One region of the Mesorhizobium sp. M1078 genome, then DNA from elsewhere that is predicted to be linked to it. Evidence: predicted binding sites of a transcription regulator. Region 1 holds the regulator's gene; each other region holds the start of a gene.
What was found. The regulator LexA, encoded in region 1, represses DNA repair genes until DNA is damaged. The targets are predictions, from matches to a motif close to TGTTCNNNNTGTGTTCNG.
Positions count from the first base shown of each region.

Region 2: a site for LexA is predicted at 2,179-2,196, ahead of ssb (single-stranded DNA-binding protein). Genes of this name have one in related genera too.
Region 3: a site for LexA is predicted at 2,500-2,517, ahead of NKH38_RS17825 (putative DNA modification/repair radical SAM protein). Genes of this name have one in related genera too.
Region 4: a site for LexA is predicted at 1,898-1,915, ahead of recA (recombinase RecA). Genes of this name have one in related genera too.

Region 1 covers NZ_JAMYMP010000018.1:17,359-21,554, reverse strand. The annotation lists gene kynU (kynureninase) at 1-588, opposite strand, end outside; gene NKH38_RS21825 (GntR family transcriptional regulator) at 756-1,520, shown strand; gene lexA (transcriptional repressor LexA) at 1,726-2,508, shown strand; gene NKH38_RS21815 (ComEC/Rec2 family competence protein) at 2,502-4,196, opposite strand, start outside.
Region 2 covers NZ_JAMYMP010000006.1:87,284-91,479, forward strand. The annotation lists gene NKH38_RS10915 (MarC family protein) at 1-601, shown strand, start outside; partial or broken gene NKH38_RS10920 (OsmC family protein) at 664-1,086, opposite strand; gene NKH38_RS10925 (DUF2306 domain-containing protein) at 1,109-1,507, opposite strand; gene ssb (single-stranded DNA-binding protein) at 1,545-2,078, opposite strand; gene NKH38_RS10935 (ABC transporter ATP-binding protein) at 2,289-2,690, opposite strand; gene NKH38_RS10940 (ArsR/SmtB family transcription factor) at 2,823-3,137, shown strand; gene NKH38_RS10945 (SRPBCC family protein) at 3,134-3,601, shown strand; gene NKH38_RS10950 (ATP-dependent Clp protease proteolytic subunit) at 3,631-4,196, shown strand, end outside.
Region 3 covers NZ_JAMYMP010000012.1:153,717-157,912, forward strand. The annotation lists gene NKH38_RS17815 (aspartate aminotransferase family protein) at 1-866, shown strand, start outside; gene NKH38_RS17820 (glutamine synthetase family protein) at 902-2,287, shown strand; gene NKH38_RS17825 (putative DNA modification/repair radical SAM protein) at 2,519-3,754, shown strand; gene NKH38_RS17830 (UdgX family uracil-DNA binding protein) at 3,757-4,196, shown strand, end outside.
Region 4 covers NZ_JAMYMP010000006.1:220,100-224,295, forward strand. The annotation lists gene alaS (alanine--tRNA ligase) at 1-475, opposite strand, end outside; gene recA (recombinase RecA) at 736-1,839, opposite strand; gene NKH38_RS11600 (carbohydrate kinase family protein) at 2,122-3,066, shown strand; gene NKH38_RS11605 (pseudouridine-5'-phosphate glycosidase) at 3,137-4,054, shown strand.

The sequences.
Region 1 (4,196 bases):
CAGCGCGCCGGCGTCATGTGCCTTGCGCGTCAGCGCCGCCATGTCGCGCAACTGGCCGGATTTGTAGTTGACGTGGTTGACCAGGATGACGGCAACGCTGTCGTCGATCAGGTCCTCGATTGCGGCCGCGTCGACGCCCTCCAGCCGCAGCCGCGTTCCCGGCCGGGTCGAGGCGACGCCTTCGGCCATGTAGAGGTCGGTCGGGAAACTGTCGCCCTCGGCAACGATGACCGACCGATTCGGCCGCATGCCGAGCGCGGCGTGCAGCAACTTGTAGATGTTGATCGAGGTTGTGTCGCAGACCACCGTCTGCCCGTCAGCCGCGCCGATCAGTCGTCCGAGCTGATCTCCCAGTTCCACCGGCATGTTGAACCAGCCAGCGGTGTTCCAGGCGCGAATGAGGTCGTGCGCCCATTCCTGCGTGGCGGCCTGCTGCAATTCGCTGAAGACGGCTGGTGACGCGGCACCCAGCGAATTGCCGTCGAGATAAATTACGCCTTGCGGCAAGACAAAGCGTTCGCGCATGGAGCGCAGCGGATCGGCGGCATCCATTGCTTCGATTGTAGCGAGATCGGGTGTCGTGCTCATGATCCGGCGCCCCTCCATGGACAAACGCGCGCGGCGGAGCCTGCCGCCCAAACATGCCGGCGATCTTGAGTGGTCGCCCTTGAACTGTCAAACATTATATATAATTCACCCATTGAAAGGCTTTGATATATAATGATCCGCCGAGCGTTTATGACTGATGGATCACGATGCTGGATGACGAGCAGACCTCGAAGACGGAAGTGGCCTATCGCCTGCTCAGGCGCGATATTCTTGCGACCCGGCTGGCGCCTGCCGCGCCGTTGAAGCTGAGCACGTTGCGCAACACCTACGGCATCGGCTGGACGCCGTTGCGCGAAGCGCTGTCGCGGCTGGAGGCGGAACGGCTTGTGACCGCCATCAGCAACCGCGGGTTTGCGGTCGCTCCCGTCTCTCGGGCGGAGCTCGAGGATCTGGCGCGTGCGCGGCTGGTGGTCGAACTGCCCCTGCTGGTGGAATCGATCGAGAAAGGCGACCGTGAGTGGGAAGACGCGGTCGTTGCCGCCCACTATCGTCTCTCACGGTGCGGGTCTGTTCTCGACGATCCATCGGATGATGCGGTCGACGCGTGGTACGAAAAACACGATGCCTTCCATGCGGCGCTGCTCAGTGCCGCGACATCCAGCTGGCTGCTGCGCTTCAATGCAACGATTTCCGACCAATTGCATCGCCATCACCGCTTTCTGGGTCTGGCCCCCACGCTGCGCGCCGCCGCCGGCCGCACGGATGGGCACCGGAAGGCCGTGGCGGCCCTGCGCGACGCCGTGGCGATCGAACACCATACCGCCCTGATGGAAGCGGCCCTCGATCGCGACGTCGAACGTGCGAAAACTCTGATGACCGCTCACATCGGCTCCACGCTGCAGGTCTATGCCCAGAGCGAACCCGGCGCGGATGCTGCGCAGCCCCGTCCGAAAGGGAAGCGGCGATCGTAACCGACGACGCAGGGCACTTTGTCTTCGTTTCACCCCGTTGCTGGCAACTGGGCGCAGGCGGCGCTCGCAGCGCCGAACGTTACGCTGAACAAAACGTCAACACATTCATTAAACTTTAAAAGGTTGCGGAACACAACTGGAACAGATAGTGTTTGTTCTGGGTTTGTTTTTTCCGATTCTGGTTTCAGAACCCTTGGGGGCCGCGATGCTGACGCGCAAACAACATGAGCTTCTGATGTTCATCCATGAACGCCTGAAGGAGAGCGGAATCCCGCCGTCCTTCGACGAGATGAAGGAAGCGCTCGACCTCGCCTCCAAGTCCGGCATCCACCGACTGATCACAGCGCTTGAGGAGCGCGGTTTCATTCGCCGGCTGCCGAACCGGGCGCGCGCGCTGGAAGTGCTGCGGCTACCCGACTCGATCGCACCAGGCCTCAATGCGGCGAGGAAGTTTTCGCCGAGCGTCATTCAGGGCAGTCTTGGTCAAACCGGCCAAGGGCAAGGCGGCCAGGGACAAGGCGCGTTGGGCCAAGGCGGTCTCGGCCGCCAGATCAGGCCGGGCTCGCCGTCGCGTTCGATGTCGGCCGGCAATGACGATGCCGTTTCCGCGATTTCAATCCCGGTTATGGGACGCATCGCCGCCGGCGTGCCGATCGACGCCATCCAGCATCAGACCCATTCGATCTCGGTGCCGCCCGACATGATCATGGGCGGCGAACACTACGCGCTCGAGGTTAAGGGCGATTCGATGATCGAGGCCGGCATTTTCGATGGCGACACGGTCATCATCCGCAATGCCGACACAGCCAGCCCCGGCGAGATCGTGGTGGCGTTGGTCGACGATGAGGAAGCGACCCTGAAACGCTTCCGCCGCAAGGGCGCCTCGATCGCCCTGGAAGCCGCCAACCCGGCCTACGAGACCCGCATTTTTGGACCGGACAGGGTGAAGGTGCAGGGCAAGCTTGTCGGATTGATCCGGCGCTACTGAGCCGGCTTGGGTTTGTACTTTTCACGCTGGTTGTAAGGCGGCAGGCCGCGCGCTTCGCGGGAGAAGCGGCGTTGCTCGTGCCAGGGGCGATACGGCTTGTCGACGGCGAAGCGGATGGTTGGCGCTGCCGCTGCCGATTGCGGATCGAAGAAGACGGCGGCGCTGCCGTCGCGGGCCAGCTGTTTCTTAGTCACGACCAGCACCAGCGGGTCGCGGCACGGATTGTAGGCGGTGGCGTCATCGATGACGATCAGGCTCGCGAAGGCACAGGCCGGCCGCGCCGTCTTGCGGTCTTTCGCAAGCGCTACAATGGCTCCGGAAGGGTGCCGGGCGATACAGAGATCGCCGGTGCAATAGAAGGGCGAGCCGGGCGGCAGATCGAGCGGATCGAGATCGAACCGCGTATCTGTTGCCTCGAAAATCTCAGGTGGGATAATGGTTTCGGCCCGCAGCGCCCGTTTCCAATTGTCCGTGGTGAATTCGTTGGAGCGTTCGCGGTTGAGGGCGAGTTCGCCGCCACCGATCGGCATGGCCACCAGATGCGCATCCTCGGATATGAGCACGTCGGGCGTAAGCACCTGCGGCACCGTCAACAGGCCGGCCAGCGCGAAAGGCACGGCCGCCAACCTGAGCCAGGTGGTGGCCATGGTGGCGATGACGAGGGCGACCGCCACCAACAGCACCGAGCGGATGGAGATCAGCCCGACGGCGTCGACCGGCGAGCGCTCGGAAATCCAGGCCGATATAGCGATCATCGCCATCAGACCCTTGCCCATCACATAGAGGAGCGGCCCGTCGGCGCCGAACGGCATCGCCAGTGCGCTGAGCACGGCAAAGGGCATGACGATCAACGAAACAATCGGCATCACGGCCAGATTGGCGATCAGGCTGAGCGGCGACACACGCTGAAAATGCCAGATGGCGAACAGCAAGGTTGCACTGCCGGCGATGATCGAGGTCATGGCGAGGCCGCCCATGGCCAGCGCGAATTTTCGCGACAGGAAGCCGACGAAGGAGCGCTTTGCCAGCGGCGTTCTCACCTTGTCGGCGCGGTAATCGGCCCAGCCGGCATAGGCGCCGACAAGGGCGGCAGTGGCGGCAAACGACATCTGGAAGCTGGGACCGACCACCTCGTGCGGCGACACCAGGATGACGGCAATGGCGGAGATCGCCAGATTGCGCATGGTGAGTGCGGCGCGATCAAACAGCACGGCGACAAGCATGACCGCCAGCATGATGAAGCTGCGCTCGGCGGCAACCACGACGCCTGAAATAACGAGATAGGCGGCGATCGAGACAAGCGCTGCCGCGGCCGCATATTTCTTCACCGGCCGGCGCGAAGAGAAATCGGGAAACAGCGCAAAGGCGCCACGCAGCAACGCCATGATGGTGCCGGCAACCAGCGCCATGTGCAGGCCGGAGATGGAGATGATGTGGTATATGCCGGTGCGCCGCATCGCTTCGTTGACCTCGTCCGGGATGCCGGCGCGCACCCCGACAATCAACGCCGCGGCAATCTCGCCTTCGGCGCCGCCGATCTTGCCCCTGATATGGTCGGCAATGTTTTCGCGCGCGTTCTCGATTGCCGAGGAGAGCCGCGCGGCCAGCGGCGGCGGTCCCTGCGTAGCAATGGTTTTCGGATTCCCGAGAAAGAAGCCGCTGCCGCCGATACCGGTGAAATAGCTGTC
Region 2 (4,196 bases), on a different contig from region 1:
CTTCGTCACCATTCTGGTGACCATCGACCCGCCAGGTCTCGCGCCGCTCTTCCTCGCGGTGACACGCGGCATGAACCGCGAGGAACGTCAGCAGGTTTCGGTGCGCGCCTCGATCATCGGCTTCCTGGTGATGGCGCTGTTTGCGGTGGCGGGGGCGTCCATCCTGTCGGTGTTCGGCATCACGCTGCCGGCTTTCCGCGTCGCCGGCGGGTTTTTGCTGTTCTTCATCGCTTTCGAAATGGTGTTCGAGCGCCGCCAAGATCGCAAGGAGAAGATCGGCGACGTCGCCATCACCAAGGACATGATCCACAACATCGCGGCCTTCCCGCTGGCGATCCCGCTGATCGCCGGCCCCGGTGCGATTTCGGCGACTGTGCTACTGTCGGGCTCTTTTCAGGGTTTTGCAGCACAAGCGGCGCTGGTCGGCATCATCTTCGTCTGCCTTGCCATCACCTATCTGGTGTTCGTGCTGTCGGAGCGCATCGACCGCATCCTCGGCCAGACCGGCCGCTCGATCCTCACCCGCCTGCTCGGCGTCATTCTGGCCGCGCTTGCGGTTCAGTTCGTCGCGGATGGCATCAAGGCGCTTATGGCGGGGTGAACGGCAGCCCCTGCTCCCTGCTCCCTGCTCCCTGCTCCCTGCTCCCTGCTCCCTGCTCCCTGCTCCACCGCCGTATCGACGACCTCGAAATCGTGGGTGATGACAGCCGTCTTGGCCAGCATGGCCGAGGCCGAGCAGTATTTCTCGATCGACAGGTTGATGGCGCGCTGGACCTTGTCGAGCGACAGCGCGTGGCCCGTGACGATGAAATGCATGTGGATGCGGGTGAAGACTTTCGGGTCGGTTTCGGCTCGGTCGGCGTCGAGTTCGACAACACAGTCCTCGATCGCCTCGCGGCCTTTTTCGAGGATGTGGACGACATCATAGGCCGAGCAGCCGCCGGTGTCGATCAGCACCAGTTCCATCGGGCTCGGACCCGGCGTCTTGCCTTCCGGCCCGGAGGCGGTTCCCAGCACAACCTTGTGGCCGCTGCCGGACTCGCCGACGAAGGTGCGCTCCTCGACCCATTTGATCCGTGCTTTCACGGCAATCTTCCTTCAGAAAGCGTCACTGGCCGAAGACGACCGTGTGCATGATCCGCCCCGGCAGCAGCGTGAACACGCCGGCGCCGATCAGGGCGAAAACATACAGCGATATCATGACCCTGCGATGTGTGGCGACCCGATGCATATGCGCGTGCCAGACCGCAAGCGGCACGGCGATCAACACTAAAATCGACAAGAGATGGATCGGGCTGAACGGACCGACGAGGCGTATCTGCTGGATCCAGAAACTGGAGATGGCGACGACCATCATCAGCGCCGCCCAGGCATAGCCGACGACACGATGACGCGTCGTGCCTTTCGGCAGCGCCAGTTGCGTAGCTCCAACGGCCAGCGCGGCAAGGGCCGCGAAGGCGTGCCATGGAATGGGAGGGCGCGCCGATAGAAGCGGTCCGAGCGACATCGCACCCTCTCCTCAGATATCGCTGACTATCGTCAGCTCAGAACGGGATTTCGTCGTCCAGTTCGCGCGACGAGCCGCCGCCACCGCCGCCCTTGGAACCGCCGCCACCGCTATTGCCGCCGCGGTTGAAGCTCTCATTGGGGCCAGACTGGCCGAAATCCGAGCCACGGCTCGCGCCGCCGCCGCCGGCATAGTTGCCGACCTGACCGCCGCCCTCGCCGCGAGAATCGAGCATCTGCAGCTCGCCGCGGAATTTCTGCAGCACGACTTCGGTCGTGTACTTGTCGGCGCCGGTCTGGTCTTGCCATTTGCGTGTCTGCAGCTGGCCTTCGACGTAAACCTTCATGCCCTTCTTCAGGTACTGCTCGGCGACCTTGGCGATCTGGTCATTGAAAATGACCACGTTGTGCCATTCGGTCTTTTCCTTGCGCTCGCCGGAGTTCTTGTCGCGCCAGCTTTCCGACGTGGCGATGCGGATGTTGACGACCGGATCACCGGAATTCAGGCGGCGGATTTCAGGGTCCGCGCCGAGGTTACCGACCAGAATGACCTTGTTGACGCTACCCGCCATGACACTTCTCCGTGCTCATCCGAAACAAATTTCAAGTCGTTCACCTTACAGGCCGCGCACAATCCTGGCTTGCCGCGGCTGGCTTTTCCCACAAGGTTTTTGTTCCCTTTTCGTTCCTATACTGTTAACCACGGATTGTCAAGGAATGGCAGCAATCGCCGACGCGGGCGCGTGGATTTAGCTGACACGCAGGGGCGAGAAGCGGTGTCGTCAGCGCCGTTTTTTAGCTGGCCGCAACGGACCGAAAAAGCCGCTCCACTCCATGCCCATGCCATGGGCGCGCTGTGCGATCACGGTTGGCGCCGACATCAGCCCGACTGCAGGTTCAGATTTCAGAGCCGGGTCATTCAGCAATTTCCCGATCGCGCGCCCGTGCCACCACACCTGAGCGACGAGCGCCGCTACCACCGCGATCAGGCCCCAGGTCCCCAATCCTTCGCCGAAGATGTAAATCCCGTATGGCGGCGATAGCGCCGTACCCAGCTTGGCCAACAAGATCACGGCCACGAAACCGATGACGGTGATCGCTCCTATACCGAGTACGAGGCGGCGATAGAGCCTCAGAGCCTCGTTGAGGTTCTCGGCGGACGAAAGATCGACGTTGGAATTCATAAATACTACTCCTGCCTCGCGATGATCGGCCCATCTTGTTCCCCACGGCTTAGAGGCCCGGCAGGATCCAATCAATACGCAGCATTCAAAACACCCCTTGCCAAATCGATAAGTATCGACTTATGCTTTGCCATGATCGAAGCAGAGATTTTTCGCGCCCTGGCCGACCCGACGCGACGCGCCGTCTACGAGCGGCTGACTTCCGGCGAGATGAGCGTGTCGGAGTTGCGCACCGGCATGAGCGTGTCGCAGCCGGCGGTGTCGCAGCACCTTGCCGTGCTGCGCGGCGCAGGCCTGGTCAGCGAAAGACGCGCCGGCCGCAACGCCTACTATCGCGCCGATCCGCAAGGGCTCGAGCCGCTGCTCGGCTGGATCGAACGCTACCGCGCATTCTGGCCGGAGCGCATCGAAAGACTGAAGGTCGTTTTGAAGGACATGGACCAATGACCGACGAAAAGCAGACGCAGACCGCCAAAGATGCCCTCGCCTTCGAATGCGATCTGCCGGACGCACCGGAAAAAGTGTGGCGGGCACTGACCGTGCCGGACCTCTTGGCGGAATGGATGATGCCGAACGACATCAATCCGGAAACCGGCAGCCGCTTTGCCTTTGCCGGGCCTGAGAAGCCGATCGAGTGCGAAGTGCTCGATGCCGAACCGGGGCGCCTGCTGCGCTATTCCTGGCGCGAGCGTTCCGGCGACGCCGACCGCGAGGAGCTGGGGAGCATCGTCACCTTCACACTCGCCCGCACCGTTTCCGGCGGCACGCATCTGCGCATCGTCCATGACGGGTTTGTCCTGACGCCTGCGGTCGCGATGGCCGGCGCCGGCTGCCGGCTCTGGCTGCGCGCATACAAGCCCAAGCGGCCTGTCGCCGCCAACGCGCCACGCCTGTTGCTGCGCGCCGCCTAAACCGGAAAAATCAAAACGGAGACAATGAGATGAGCGGCTTTGCCAATCTGGTGCCGATGGTGATCGAGCAATCGAGCCGCGGCGAACGCGCCTTCGACATTTTCTCGCGGCTGCTGCGCGAGCGCATCATCTTCGTCAATGGCGAGATCAATGACGGCATGTCGGCGCTGGTCTGCGCCCAGCTCCTGTCGCTGGAATCGGACAATCCCGACAAGGAGATCTCGCTCTACATCAACTCGCCGGGCGGCGTGGTGACCAGCGGTTTCGCCATCTACGACACGATGCAATATGTCAGCTGCCCGGTGTCGACCGTGTGCATGGGCTTTGCCGCGTCGATGGCCTCCTTCCTGCTGATGGCGGGAACGCCGGGGCGGCGCATCGCGCTGCCCAATGCCAGCATCGTGCTGCATCAGCCTTTGGGCGGCTTCCAGGGCCAGGCCTCCGACATCCAGCGTCACGCCGAAGGCATTTTGCGCACCAAGCGGCACATGGCCGACCTCTACGCTCACCATTGCGGCCGCACCCACGAAGAGGTCGAACGCACGCTCGACCGCGATTTCTTCATGACCGCGAAGGAGGCCAAGGACTGGGGCCT
Region 3 (4,196 bases), on a different contig from region 1:
ATCACGGCTCGGTCGACGAGACGATGGTCCGGCTGGTCGACGGCAAAGCTGTCAACCGGCCGGGCCTGGCGGGCGAATTCCGCGACCTGACCAGGACGGCGAAGGTCATCGAATTCAACGATATTGCTGCACTGGAAGCGGCGCTCGCCGACCGCGATGTCGCCTGCGTCATCGCCGAGCCGGTGCTGACAAATTCCTGCATGGTGCTGCCCGATCCGGGTTTTCACGACGCCTTGCGCAAACTGACGCGCGCGGCCGGAACGCTGCTGCTGATCGACGAGACCCACACCATCTCGACCGGCCCAGGGGGCTACACCAGAAAATTCGGGCTGCAGCCCGACCTTTTCGTGCTGGGCAAGCCGATCGCCGGTGGCGTGCCGGCAAGCGTGTGGGGCATGAGCGACGAGGTCGCCTCGCGCTATGCCGACTACAACCGAACCAAGGAGCCGGGCTATTCCGGCATGGGCACGACGCTGTCGGCGAACCCGCTGCAGTTCGCAGCCATGCGCGCAACGCTCGAAGAGGTGATGACGCAGGAGAATTATGCCCGGATGGATCGCCTTGCCCTGCGGCTCGATGCCGGGCTGACCGGCGTCATCGATCGCTACAATCTGCCCTGGCATGTCGCCCGCGTCGGCGCCCGCGTCGAGTTCATCTGCGCCCCTGGCCCGCTCAGGAACGGCGCCGAAGCCGAGACTGCCCATGCGCCGGAGCTTGAGGCGGCTATCCATGTCGCGCTGGTCAACCAGGGCGTGCTGATCGCGCCCTTTCACAACATGATGCTGATCTCACCGGCCACCACCGGCGCCCAGGTCAACCGGCTGATCACCGCCTTCGCCACGGTTGCGGCAAGGCTGACGGCATGAGACAAGCTGCCAAGCCAAACTCGAGTACACTAATCATGACTTCACCTTCGGGCTCGACGCCCGCCGAGGCGCAAGCCTTTCTCGACGCCCATCCCGAAATCGAAGCCTTCGATATCGTCTTGACCGACGCCAACGGGGTCGGCCGCGGCAAGATCGTGCGCCGGCATGAGCTGAAAAGCATCTTCGAGGGCGGCCGCCACATGCCGATCTCGATCCTCGGCCTCGACATCACCGGCGAGGATGTTCACGAAACCGGGCTGATCTGGACGACCGGCGATGGCGACCTCAGGGCCTGGCCGATCCCCGGCACCCTGGTGCCGCTTTACGGCACGAACCCGCCGCGCGGCCAGTTGCTGATGGCGATGTACCATCTCGAGGGACAGCCTATGTCGTCGGACCCACGGCTGGCGCTGGCCAGGCAGGTCGACATCTTGGCGGCCAAGGGCCTCTATCCCGCCGGCGCCTTCGAACTCGAATTTTTCCTGCTTGCCAATGAGCGTGACGCCGACGGCAAGGTAAAGCCGGCGGACGCCGTGCTCGACGGCCGCCGCTCGGCCAAGACGGAAGTCTATTCCGTCGACCATCTGCACGGCATGGAGCCGCTGTTTTCCGACATCTATGCCGCGGCTAAGGCGCAAGGCATTCCGGCCGAAACGGTGATTTCCGAATACGCGCCCGGCCAGTACGAGCTGACGCTGAACTATCGCAAGGATGTCATGCGGGCGGCCGACGACCTCGTCATGTTGAAGCGGCTGGTGCGGGCGCAGGCGCGCCGCCATGGTGTCACCGCCTGCTTCATGGCCAAGCCGATCGAAAAATACGCCGGCTCCGGCATGCATTTCCATGTTTCGTTGCAGGACAAGAACGGCCGCAACGTTTTTGCCGAGGCTGGCGGCGAAAGCTGGTCGCTGCCGCTGCTGCAGGGGCTCGGCGGGCTGATCCAGACCATGGCCGAATCGATGCTGGTGTTTGCGCCGCACGCCAATTCCTGGCGGCGCTTCGTCTCGCAGTCCTATGCGCCGGTGGCGCCGACCTGGGGCGTCAACAACCGTTCGGTGGCGCTGCGCATCCCGGCGGGCGACGCCAAGAACCGGCGCATCGAGCACCGGCCGTCGGGCGTCGACGCCAATCCCTACCTGATCGCGGCAACGGTGCTGGCCGGCATCATCAAGGGTCTGGACGAAGGCCTCGACCCCGGCCCTGAAACCACTGGGAATGGCTATGAAGCCGCTGTCACGCGCACGACCATGCCGGTCGACTGGCGCGCCGCGATCGAGGCGGCGCGGGCCTCGAGCTTCCTGAAAGAGGCGCTTGGCGAGGATCTGCATCGCACCTTCGTGGCGATCAAGCAGTCGGAGTATCTGCGCGTCGCGCGTACGGTGAGCGAGCTGGACTACCACCTCTACCTGCACGAGGTCTGAGAGACCGTTTCGAAATTCTACTCCGGCGGCCATCGATGGTGGTTTCTGCGCTTCCGATGCTCACGGACCAAATGTCCGCTGCGCTTCGGTTCTCGAAACCACCACCATATGACTCGCCAGAGCGAATTTCGAAACGGTCTCTGATTGCCCTGACGGCGGGCGGCGATCACTTTTTCGCCGCCTGCATCAAATGAGGTGGCGCTGCAGCCTTCAAGAACATATCATGAACAGATGAGCGCGCCCACCGTCCGTGAAAAGCTGGCAATCCTGTCTGACGCCGCCAAATACGACGCCTCCTGTGCTTCGTCCGGCTCGGCGAAGAAGGATTCGCTCCAATCCGGCGGTATCGGCTCCACAGAAGGCATGGGCATCTGCCATTCCTACGCGCCGGATGGCCGCTGCATTTCGCTCCTGAAAATCCTGCTCACCAATTTCTGCATTTACGATTGCAGCTACTGCATCAACCGCTCGTCATCGAATGTGCGCCGCGCCCGCTTTAGCATCGACGAGGTGGTGAAGCTGACCATGGACTTTTATCGGCGCAACTACATCGAAGGCCTGTTCCTGTCCTCCGGCGTCATCCGTTCGCCCGACGAGACCATGGCCGAAATGGTGGAAGTGGCGCGGCGGCTGCGGCTGGACGAAAAATTCTCCGGCTATATTCATCTGAAGACCATTCCGGAAAGCTCGGCCGAACTGGTCGAGCAGGCCGGGCTCTACGCCGACCGGCTGTCTATCAATGTCGAACTGCCAACCGATGAGGGCGTGAAGAAACTAGCGCCGGAGAAGAAGCCGCAAACGATCCGGCTTTCCATGGCGAACCTGCGCCGGAAGATGGAGGAAAAGGCCGAGCCGACGTTGCGGACCAAGAAGCGCGAACGCTTTGCGCCCGGAGGTCAGTCGACGCAGATGATCGTCGGCGCCGACAAGACATCCGACGACGGTATCTTGCACTCCAGTGCGCGGCTCTATGGCAGCTACCATCTGCGGCGCGTCTATTACTCCGCCTTCAGCCCGATCCCGGATTCGTCATCGTCGCTGCCGCTCCAGAAACCGCCGCTGATGCGCGAGCACCGGCTCTATCAGGCCGACTGGCTGATGCGCTTCTACGGCTTTTCGCAGCCGGAAATCCTCGCCGGCAGCAGCGACGGCATGCTCGATCTCGCCATTGACCCCAAGCTCGCCTGGGCTTTGCGCAATCGGGCGAGGTTTCCCGTCGACATCAACCGCGCCGATCGGGAAGCGCTGCTGCGGGTTCCGGGTCTGGGCACCAAGGTGGTGGCGAAGATCCTTGAAACCCGCCGCCACCGACGTATGCGGCTGGAAGATGTCGGACGGATCTGCCATTCGATCGCCAAGCTGAGGCCCTTCATCATCGCCGAAGGCTGGTCGCCGGGCGGACTCACCGACAAGACAGGCCTGCGCGATACGATCGTAAAGTCCTGCGAACAACTGTCGCTGTTTTGACCATGCAGCCGGCCCAGCTCCACCTTGCCCGATACACTGTCCGGCTAGCGAGCCAGACCGATTTCGCCGGTTGGCGCGATGCGGCACGGCGTCTGACGCTGAATGAGGTCCGGCCTGAGGATATTAGTTGGGGTGTCGGGTCCGACGCCAATGATCCTCGAGATGCCTTGCCGGCGGTGCCAGAGGGCGCGCAGCTTACCGTCCCGCGCGAGTTCATCGCCCATGCCGAAACCGCCTTCTGCCACTCCGACCCCGGCCGGTTTGCCTTTCTCTACTGGATGCTTTGGCGCCTGCGCACCGAGCCGAAACTGCTGGCGATCGCATCCGATCCCGACACCAGGCGGCTCGAAGCCATGGAAAAGGCGGTGCGGCGCGACGGCCATAAGATGCATGCCTTCGTACGCTTCCGGAAGATCGGCTACGGCGAGGACGAGCGCTACGT
Region 4 (4,196 bases), on a different contig from region 1:
TGTCGGAGGTCGGGATGCGGATGATGCGGTCATCGGAGAAACCGGCGATCTTCTTCCAGAAGCCGGCCGCCTCGTCATCGGTGTGATAGACAGTGACCAGCAGCTTGTCCTTGTTCAGCCCGAACTCCTTGGTGATCAGGTTCCAGGCCAGTTCGATGGCGCGCTCCTTGAAATAGTCGCCGAAGGAGAAATTGCCGAGCATTTCGAAGAAGGTCAGATGGCGCGCGGTGTAGCCGACATTGTCGAGGTCGTTGTGCTTGCCGCCGGCCCGCACGCTTTTCTGCGCGGTGGTGGCGCGCGAATAGGACCGCTTCTCCAGGCCGGTGAAGACGTTCTTGAACTGCACCATGCCGGCATTGGTGAACATCAGCGTCGGGTCGTTGCGCGGCACCAGCGGGCTCGAGGCCACGACCTCGTGGCCCTCCTTGCGAAAATAGTCGAGGAATGTCGACCGGATCTCGTTCACGCCACTCATGACTGCTGCCTTTTCGCGAAAACCGCCGGCACGGCCGGCGGACACTGGTCTCTGCTTTTTAGAAGATCGACTTGGCCTTTTAGCGGGCACGCCCCACCCTGTCCAGAAACACGGAATTGGGCCAATCCGGCAACTGCCAAGCCGGCTTCACGCTGCCCAAAAACGAAAACCGCCGGCGCGAAGGCCGGCGGTTTGAAACGCAATACTAAAGAACTCGGTTACTTAAGCATCGGGTAATAGACCGGATTTATGGCCGTGCCCTACATGGCGCCGGATTCTTCCTCGAAGCCGTCGTCGCTTTCGCCGCGCTCGGGGCCGCCATTTTCAAGAAATTTCTCGGCGATCAGCCCGGCATTCTGCCGCAGCGCAAGTTCGATCTCGCGCGCCGTGTCGGGATTGTCGCGCAGGAACAGTTTGGCGTTTTCGCGACCTTGGCCGAGACGCTGCGAATTGTAGGAGAACCAGGCGCCGGACTTCTCGACCACGCCGGCCTTGACGCCGAGATCGACCAGTTCGCCGGTCTTGGAGACGCCCTCGCCATACATGATGTCGAACTCGACCACCTTGAAGGGCGGCGCCAGCTTGTTCTTGACCACCTTGACCCGGGTCTGGTTGCCGACGACCTCGTCGCGGTCCTTGACCGAGCCGATGCGGCGGATGTCGAGGCGCACCGAAGCGTAGAATTTCAGCGCGTTGCCGCCGGTCGTGGTTTCGGGCGAACCGAACATGACGCCGATCTTCATGCGGATCTGGTTGATGAAGATGACCATGGTGTTGGAGCGCGAGATCGAGGCGGTCAGCTTGCGCAGCGCCTGGCTCATCAGACGCGCCTGAAGACCGGGCAGAGAATCGCCCATCTCGCCCTCGATTTCAGCGCGCGGCGTCAGTGCCGCCACCGAATCGACCACCAGAACGTCGATGGCGCCGGAACGCACCAGCGTGTCGCAGATTTCCAGCGCCTGCTCGCCGGTGTCGGGCTGCGAGATCAGCAGGTTTTCGAGGTCCACGCCGAGCTTGCGGGCATAGACCGGGTCGAGCGCATGCTCGGCATCGACGAAGGCGCAGATGCCGCCTTTCTTCTGGGCTTCCGCCACCGTATGCAGCGCCAGCGTCGTCTTGCCCGAGCTTTCCGGCCCGTAGATCTCGACAATGCGGCCGCGCGGCAGGCCGCCAACGCCAAGCGCGATGTCGAGGCCCAGCGATCCCGTCGGCACGGTTTCGATCTCGACGACCTGCTCATTGGCGCCAAGCCGCATGATCGAGCCCTTGCCGAAGGCGCGCTCGATTTGCGACAGCGCTGCGTCCAGAGCCTTTGATTTGTCCACCGCTTTGTCCTCTACAAGCCGCAAAGAATTCTGAGCCATGATACATCACCCCTTGGTCGTCAATGAAGGCCGGACAATCCGTAATCCCTGCCCATTTTGTACTACTTTTGTTCTCATTTGGCAAGAGGGGTCAAATGACTGAAAAACCATCTTTATCCGGATTTGTTCTTTTTTTGTCTCGTGGTTTTGTTTTCGGATGCGTTCCGCATTGGGCCAGACGCTCCGGCTGTTTCGATCGGCCGAATCGCCGGCTCGCCTGCGAAGCTCCGCCGCACAGCGTAGCGCTTGTGCGGCTCGAATAACAAAGGTCATATCGCCGGCATGGTGAAATCAGCAAAGATACTGGCGGTGGGCGGCGCCCATATCGATCGCCGCGGCCATGTGTCGGGCACGTACGTGCCCGCGGCGTCCAACCCCGGCACGATGCGCGAGGATGTCGGCGGCGGCGTATTCAACGCGCTGCGCAGCCTGGTGCGGCGCGGCGTCTCGGCCTCGCTTTTGTCGGTGCGCGGCGGCGATGCCTCGGCCGAGACGGTTGCGCGCGCCATCGCCGACTCCGGCATTGCCGACCTGTCGGCGGTTTTCCTCGACCGCACGACGCCGAGCTACACGGCGCTGATCGATCGCGACGGCGAGCTGATCACCGGCTTTGCCGATATGGCGCTCTACGATTTGGCGTTCCCCAAGCAGATCCGCCGCTCCAAGGTGCGCGAGTTGGTCGCCGAGGCCGATGCGGTGCTCTGCGACGCCAATCTGCCATCAACGGCGCTGGAGCGGCTGGTGGGGCTCGCCGCCGGCAAGCCGGTGTTCGCCATCGCCATTTCGCCGGCCAAGGTGGTGCGGCTGATACCGGTGCTGAAGGAACTCGCGCAGGTCTTCATGAACCGGCGCGAGGCCATGGCGCTGGCCGGCGTCGATGCCAATGCCACCGAGCGCGAGACCGTCGACGGACTGCGCTGCAGCGGCCTCACCAGTGGCGTGGTGACGGCGGGCGACGGCCCGGTGCTGGGATTCGACGAAGCCGGCGCCTTCTCTATCCTGCCGCCGGCGCCGAGAAAAGTCGCCGACGTAACCGGCGCCGGCGACGCGCTGGCCGGCGCCACCATCGCTGCCCTGCTGCGCGGCCTGGCATTGCGCCAGGCCCTCCGCGAAGGCGTTGCCGCGGCGACGCTCGCCATCGAAAGTTCGGATGCCGTGCCGGCCTTCACCGCCGCGACCTTCACCGAGGCACTGGCTCTTGTGCCCGACGCGCAGGAAATGGCATGAGGGCGGCCAATTGCCATTGCCGGAGCGCGACGTCCAAGCGGACGCGCGGATCTCCGGATCGGAGACCATCATGACACCGCAAAGCGCCCGCCCCTTCATCGACCTCCACGCGCCCGTGGCCGAGGCGCTCGCCGCTGGCCGCCCCGTCGTGGCGCTGGAAAGCACCATCATCACCCATGGCATGCCTTACCCCGACAATGGCGCCATGGCCGCCAATGTCGAAAAGATAATCCTGGATAATGGCGCGGTGCCAGCGACGATCGCCGTGGTCGCCGGCCGCATCAAGATCGGGCTTTCCGACGGCGAGCGCGAGTCGCTGGCCATGACCGGCGACGCCATGAAGCTGTCGCGCGCCGATCTCGGCTTTGCGGTGGCGCAAGGCCGCACCGGCGGCACCACGGTCGCCGCCACCATGATCGCCGCTGACATGGTCGGGATAAAGGTGTTCGCCACCGGCGGCATTGGCGGCGTCCACAAGGGCGCGGAAAAGAGCTTCGACATCTCGGCCGATCTCGACGAGTTGGCGCGCACGCCGGTCATCGTCGTCTCGGCCGGCGCCAAGGCGATCCTCGACATCGAAAAGACGCTGGAAGTGCTGGAGACGCGCGGCGTGCCGGTGATTGGCCATGGCTGCGAGACGATGCCGGCCTTCTGGTCGCGGCATTCGCCGTTCCGCGCGCCGCTGACCCTGCACAGACCGGAAGAGATCGCGCATTTCTACAAGACCAGGGCGGCACTTGGCCTGGTCGGCGGCATGCTGATCGCCAACCCGGTGCCGCAGGACGATGAAATCCCGGCCGACGAGATGGCCGGCTATATCGAGGCCGCGCAGAAGGCGGCGGAAGTGCAGAATGTGACCGGTAAGGCGGTGACGCCGTTCCTGTTGGGCAAAATCCTCGAACTGACCGGCGGCCGGAGCTTGAAGACCAACATCGCGCTGGTCGAGAACAATGCGCGGCTGGCGGCGAGGATTGCGACGGCGCTGTAGGATCGCCTAAGTCGGCGGGACAGCACCCCCCTCTGGCCTGCCGGCCATCTCCCCCGCAAGGAGGGAGATTAACAGCTTAGCCGCAGGCTCCCATTTTTCAACGTTGGTGATTGGCGAAGACCAATTTGACAACTGATCTCCC